DNA from 3 places in the Lysinibacillus sp. DFXJR4 genome. Region 2 is predicted to be linked to each of the others. Evidence: riboswitches for the same ligand, from Rfam matches in the RefSeq annotation. Region 2 holds a riboswitch; each other region holds the start of a gene.

Region 1 (2,203 bases), on a different contig from region 2:
ACATCTTTAACTTTTGCTTGTACCTCAGCAATTTTTGATTTTATATCCTCGTTTAATTTTGCACCTTTATCTTCAATTCCCATAACCGTTGCTATCTGTTCAATATCTTCATATACATCATCAAATGAAGCTGCAGATTGAATGGCAAATACTTTTACACCTGCATCTTCAAGACTTTTTAGAGCATTTAAGTTATCTTCATCTTTTCCTGTTGTATAAGCAATGACCACATCTGGCTTCAAAGCTAAAATACGCTCACTATTAAACGTAACAGAATTAGAAACACGTTCAATTTTTTGTGCCTCTTCCGGATACGTATCATAGTCAGTTGCCCCAACAATTTGATTGCCAACACCTAAAGCAAATAAAATTTCTGTATTGCTTGGTTGTAATGAAATAATTGTTTTAGGTACTTCATCAAACTCAACCTCTATACCACGGTCATCCTTCACTTTATAGCTTGCTTTTTCGATTTGATCTTCCTTAGTAATATCTTCTTTAGTAGTTGCTTCATCCTTCGCACCACAACCTACTAATATGAGCGACAGCATCATTACTGAAAGCCATTGAAGCTTCAACATTTTCTTCATTTTATTTATTCTCCTTTTTTCTTTTTCATAGGGTATGACTTGCTTACAAACGGAATTTCAGCAATCCCTGCTTGCTTATTCATATAAACAGCCATCACAAAAAATACATTGGCTAGTAGTCCTAAATAATCAAAAAGAATTGTCGGTACTTCCTTTTCGTCAGATACCTTATGCAAAATACGATAAGATTTTTTTGCCTCACTACGACATACATGTAATGCAGTAGCAGCCTCTGTTCCTTGAGGTAATACAAAGCTCTGAATCTCCTCTTTCACATAACTAACATAAAAATCATAGCGAGCACTTATCCATGCTAAATCCTCTTCACTGACCGCTAATTTACCTCGAACCGAGCCATTAACATGGTAGGCCATTGGTAGGATTGTATAGAGATCTTGTGCAACAACCTCAACTGCCTCTTTTTTTACTGCTGTCAAAGCCATACCTATATGTGTAGTAAGGCTATCTGTTCGTATTTCAAAATCCACTGTATATGCTTTTTCACGCATAAATGGATAACAAGAATAACGCGCATCTTTTTTCAACTCTAAATCCTCACTTTCTTTACACAATCAATTTTGCCCCAACGTAATTGCGTCTGGATTTTTCTTGATTCAAAGGCATATAAAACGCCCACTGATAGGAAAAAAAACCTCTATCCTACCCATATAAGGGGCTGAATTAAAATAAAAAACGCCGTTCCTACTCGTAAGGAACGACGAAAATAACATAATTAGAATCGTATATAGATACGAAAGAGACTACGTATTTGCCATATATCCTCCTAGCTTCCGAAGAGTATTTATACGTTCAAATAAAGGTCGGTCTCCTGGCTTGTACAGTGTACATCACTTAATGTAATGTATGTCATAAAACCTTCCCATCAAATTGACAGTGGTCTCCGATTATGATTCCTGTACTTACAGTTGCGGAAACAGCTTCGGATTTTCACCGAATTCCCGATTATACTATCTTAGTACCCTTATCCTGCAAGAGCTATTCACTTATAAAGCAGTTTATCACATATTATTATGAAAAACTATAAAGATAAAAGTTTTATAGTTGTACTAGAAATTTATAGTATTTTTTCAATAGCCTGCTCGATATCAAGCTGAGAATCAGTAGGCTCAAAGCGTTCTACTGTTTTACCATTTGCATCGATTAAGAATTTTGTAAAATTCCAGCGGATATTACGTCCTTCTAAAAAACGAGGTGCTATTTGAACTATTGATTCTGCTAGCATTTTTTCCTGCATGCTTGCTTTTCCAAATGCGCGGTAATCGACCTCATGCTTTAAATAATTAAACAGTGGATGTGTTGCATCACCATTGACCTGCACTACCTCAAAAATCGGGAATGTTACACCATAGTTAACCTGACAAAGTTGTGTAGTTTGCTCACCATCTTCAGGGTTTTGATTTCCAAATTGATCGCAAGGAAAGCCTAACACAACAAAGTTTTCCTTGCCATATTTATCGTACATTTTTTGCAAGTCTTCGAACTGATATGTAAAACGACATTGATTAGCTGTGTTGACAATTAACAGCGTCTTTCCTCGATAGGTCTCCATTGATAAAATCTCACCGTTCGGCTTCTTTACTAAATAATTATAA
Region 2 (2,203 bases):
TATTGTGTCGCCTTGTGCTAAATACAAAGCAATAATGACAATACGGTCCTCATATTTTTCTAAAATTTCTTCCCCATCACGACTCTTCATGGCATAACTATCGTAAAATTTACTTGCACTCATAAAGGATGGAAAACGGAAATGATAATCATATGCCTTTTTGTATAGCTTTTTAATAAATTCCATCTCATACATATCGATAAATGCTTTTTCATAATAACCCTCATCGACTAAATAACGGATTTTTTCTTCAATATCAATAAAGTAACGGAGACGCACGTTTACATATTCTAAAAAGTAACGGCGTGTTGCTTCTCGATCCTTTTCTAACTCTAGTTGACCTGTTGTACTATAACGATTTAGTACATCATTATTAAGCTTTAAATATGTTTTCACGCGATGACCCTCATTTCATAAAACGTTTGTATTGCATCATAATCAGTTTGATTTCCTCGTAAATCTAATTTACGCACTAGAGGCACATGATACTTTGCTGCAATTTTCTCGCCAGCAGCGCCAAATACTGTATGGCCGAAATTACTGTTGCCACTTACAACTACTCCCTTACAGTAATTTCCGTTTTGTTCTAAAAAACGAGCTACCTTTGCAGGGATATCACCTAATCCGTCTGTGTATGTGATTAAAAGGTAGGGCTCACTCAACTGTAATTCCTCAGACAGCTCCATTGATTTCCCCTTTAATTTTGAGACAACATTTCGGACATTACCTGTACGACTAGCATAAATAATCATAGTGAAATCAGCTCGATTTGAGAAACAATTTCCTTAACATCCCCTATAAATGTCTCATTATATTCAAGAACTGGCACGCTTAAAAATCCTGCATCTATAATAGTTTGCTTTGCTTTTTCATCATGGTCAATATTTACAATTTCTGCTTCAATTCCTACTCGTTGTAATTCAGATTTTACCCAAAGACATTTAGGACAAATTGTTTTTGTATAAAGTTTCATATAAATCCCTCTTTTCATAAAATAAAAGGCTATCTCTTCAAAGAGAGACAGCCTAAAATGGAAACGTTAAAAACACATAAAAATAGCTACGTCCCCATTCCTTAATCCCCGAAGAAATGATTGTTGTGTTTTATATAGGCAGGTCTCCTGGCTTTGCTTCATTCTCTGATTTCCTTCCCATGCGAAAGCACAGTGGCTTAAATCATCGTCAGCTTTACAGTTGCGGGGACAGCGTCGGTATTGCACCGAACTTCCCTATTAAACTACATATAGTAGTACCTTAATAAAACAAACACAATATATTGTTTTCCGATAGAACTAAGTGTACCATCCTTCAAAATAAAAGTAAATCTAGATTAGAGACTTCTTAATAGTAAGATTATTCGATATTTTCCGCAAAATGATAGTAAGCAAGTGGATAAATAGTTCCTAACGCTATAAACAATAATAGACATCTGATAAAGAATTATTTTTATGAAAGTAGTAACACTATGTATTTAAAATCATTTTCCTGCCTTTCCTTGCAAGAAGTAATTATGTAAATACTTTTTTGGAATATACCATCAAAAATATAGGCATAAGCTAATACAATAATTCTTTACATAAAAACAGTCCTTATTCCGAAGAATAATAGACTGTTAAACTTTTGATTGTTGATAAATCCTTACATATTATTCTAGCCGATAAATAAAGATAGTTCCTTATTAAATTCAGACGTCCGGCGCATTTTATGTTCTCTATCATAGACTTCCTTCACTTTACCATTTTTTGAACTACAAAAGAAATTATTAGCCTCTTCCCTCTTTAAATTATCATTTTTCCATTTGTAGTAAATTCTATTTGTTAGGAAAAGTATTTTCATTCCATTTAGGCACGTATCTATGCTGCCCTACTTAAATGTATCGCACATCCATTGATAAAATTTTTCCTTCTCCTCAAAATTTGGATAATGAGCTGACTCCTCGAAAGAAATAAACTCCTTTTGATCCGCTTCAATCCTATCAAAATAATTTTTTGCTGCATTAGATGAAGTCATAGCGTCGTATTTACCCATTACAAAATAAAATGGTAGCTCAAGTTTGGTAACGATCTTAGGTAGCGGCTTTTCCAAGGTTTCTTTTACAAGCCGTTCTTGTGAATTAGCAACTCCATATGTATAGCGAATTGAATCTAATAAATTATATTCACGACTTAATAGTATATCGCCATCCGACATATTAATAAGTCTTG
Region 3 (2,203 bases), on a different contig from region 2:
GCGACGTGGCTTTTTAGAGGCAAAGCATTATGTGACAAATCGTTCTGCCTTTGGTAAGCCTTTAACGCAATATCCAATGATTCAGGATACACTAGGAAAATTTGCGGCAAAGCTTCATGTGGAAGTAGCAACAGTTTTTGATCTTATTCAGCTATATGATAAAGTGACAAGTGGTCAGGGCAATCATGAGGATATGATGATGAATCGTTTAAATATAGCCATTATGAAAAAGGAAACAGCCGAGCAAGCGGTGAAATATGCAAGTGAAGCGATTGAATTACATGGTGGAAATGGCTATATTGAAGACTTTGTGACACCTCGCTTACTAAGAGATGCACAGGTGCTTACGGTGTGGGAAGGAACTGCCAATATACTGGCATTAGAGCTGATTCGTTTAGTAGATAAGTTCCAAGCTCATAAGTTGTTTGTACGTATTATGGAGGAACGCTTAGCTAAGGTAGCTAACAGCACTCTAAGCCAATTAGTAGTGGAACAATTAGTACAATTGAAATCGACATTGCATACGTTTAGCTCTTTGGATGAAGCAATGAAAACTTTTGAGGCAAAAGCGGTAGCAGAAAAAATGGCGCATATGTATGAAAGCGTTGTAGCTGTGGAATGGGCTCACAGATTCGGTGGTAAATATGAAAAGCTGGCAGATATATATTTAGAGCATACATGGGCATTAAGAGAACTAGGGGCACCGATGAAAACAGTTCAATATTTTGCAGATATTCTTTAACTTCTTTCAGCAGAAGTTTCCCACCTCTATAGGTGGTGAGATGAATGCGAATTTAAGCTACTTTTCAGAGGGTATCCAAACACCCGCTGAAATAGAGGAACTCAGGCTAAGATCTTCACATCCTGTGAAAACGCCTGAGTGACCAACATCGTGTTGGCCCAAAGCCTCCGGCGGATGTCACGGAATCGAAAAGGAGTTCTTTGTGTAAGCACAAAGCCGATTCCGAACGCAATTATGCCGAGGCATAATTGATTAAAGGAGAAGTCGTCTAGATGGTAGGCGACTTTTTTTGTTTTCATGTATAATAAAATCAACTGAATATTATAAAGGTTCTTTACTTATGTAAAGTGAAAAGGGAAATCGGTGATATTCCGATGCGGTCCCGCCACTGTATGTGCTAGTTTTTTTCAATGTACGCCACTGAAAGTTTTTCGGGAAGGCTTGAAAAAACGTATGGAGCACGAGCCAGGAGACCTGCCTTTATAGAGACACGTTACAACCTACGAGGATAGGGTGGTGGATTTTGCGTATTTTTGTGCATTATTACCCCTCACTTTGGATGAGGGGTATTTGTTTTGTATGAAAGATGTCGATAAATTTGAAAAAATGAGCGATAAACTTATAAAGTTCGTCGATTACTAATCTATCAGCAAAATAATTTGTAAAAATTTACGCATTTATATACTAGGAGGATTCATATGAAGAAATTTTGGAAATTAGGACTTTCCGCATTTTTAGCAATTGGCTTACTTGCTGCCTGTGGAGAAGGAGCAAAAAATGAAAAGCCAGCATCTTCTGAGCAGCAAGAAACAACACAAGTAGACAAAGCAACATTCCCTATGACGATAACAGATGCTGTTGGCAAGGAGATTACGCTGGAGTCACCTCCTGAAAAAATAGTTTCTCTTATTCCAAGTAATACAGAGATTTTATTTGCTCTTGGCTTAAACAATGAAATAGTGGGTGTTACCGATAATGATGATTATCCTGCAGAGGCAACTGAAAAACAAAAAGTTGGTGGTATGGAATATAATATTGAGCAAATTATTGCCTTACAACCAGATATCGTGTTTGCTCATGCTTCGAGTATGACATTTTCTGCAGGGGCCATTGAACAGCTTGAATCTGCCGGTTTAAAGGTTTTTGTGGTAACAAATGCGAAGGACTTTAATGAAATTTACACAACAATTGAACAGCTAGGTCGTGCAACTGGGAAATTACCTGAGGCCAAGAAAATAATTAAAGATATGAAGACAAAAGTAGAAGAGGTTCTTGCAAAACTTGAGGATGTAAAGCCAAAGAAAGTTTTTGTAGAAGCATCTGATGAGCCACATATATTTACAGCTGGTAAAGATACATTTATGAATGAAATGCTAAATATGATTCATGCCGAAAATGTTGCAGCAGATACAGCAGATTGGTATGAAATCAGTTCCGAACAAATTATTGCAAAAAATCCAG

Evidence for each region. A riboswitch is a leader RNA that binds a small molecule or an ion and turns the genes downstream of it on or off. The one in region 2 is predicted to bind cobalamin.
Region 1: another riboswitch for cobalamin. It lies ahead of AC2CGN_RS13935 (hypothetical protein); the one in region 2 lies ahead of AC2CGN_RS02900 (glutaredoxin family protein).
Region 3: another riboswitch for cobalamin. It lies ahead of AC2CGN_RS11665 (ABC transporter substrate-binding protein); the one in region 2 lies ahead of AC2CGN_RS02900 (glutaredoxin family protein).

Annotation. Positions count from the first base shown of each region.
Region 1 is NZ_JBXUNW010000006.1:5,467-7,669, forward strand. It holds gene AC2CGN_RS13930 (ABC transporter substrate-binding protein) at 1-590, opposite strand, end outside; gene AC2CGN_RS13935 (hypothetical protein) at 596-1,135, opposite strand; cobalamin riboswitch at 1,393-1,589, opposite strand; gene AC2CGN_RS13940 (glutathione peroxidase) at 1,666-2,203, opposite strand, start outside.
Region 2 is NZ_JBXUNW010000001.1:571,856-574,058, reverse strand. It holds gene nrdE (class 1b ribonucleoside-diphosphate reductase subunit alpha) at 1-396, opposite strand, end outside; gene nrdI (class Ib ribonucleoside-diphosphate reductase assembly flavoprotein NrdI) at 393-752, opposite strand; gene AC2CGN_RS02900 (glutaredoxin family protein) at 749-973, opposite strand; cobalamin riboswitch at 1,094-1,271, opposite strand; gene AC2CGN_RS02895 (alpha/beta hydrolase) at 1,863-2,203, opposite strand, start outside.
Region 3 is NZ_JBXUNW010000004.1:46,782-48,984, reverse strand. It holds gene AC2CGN_RS11670 (acyl-CoA dehydrogenase family protein) at 1-742, shown strand, start outside; cobalamin riboswitch at 1,053-1,238, shown strand; gene AC2CGN_RS11665 (ABC transporter substrate-binding protein) at 1,441-2,203, shown strand, end outside.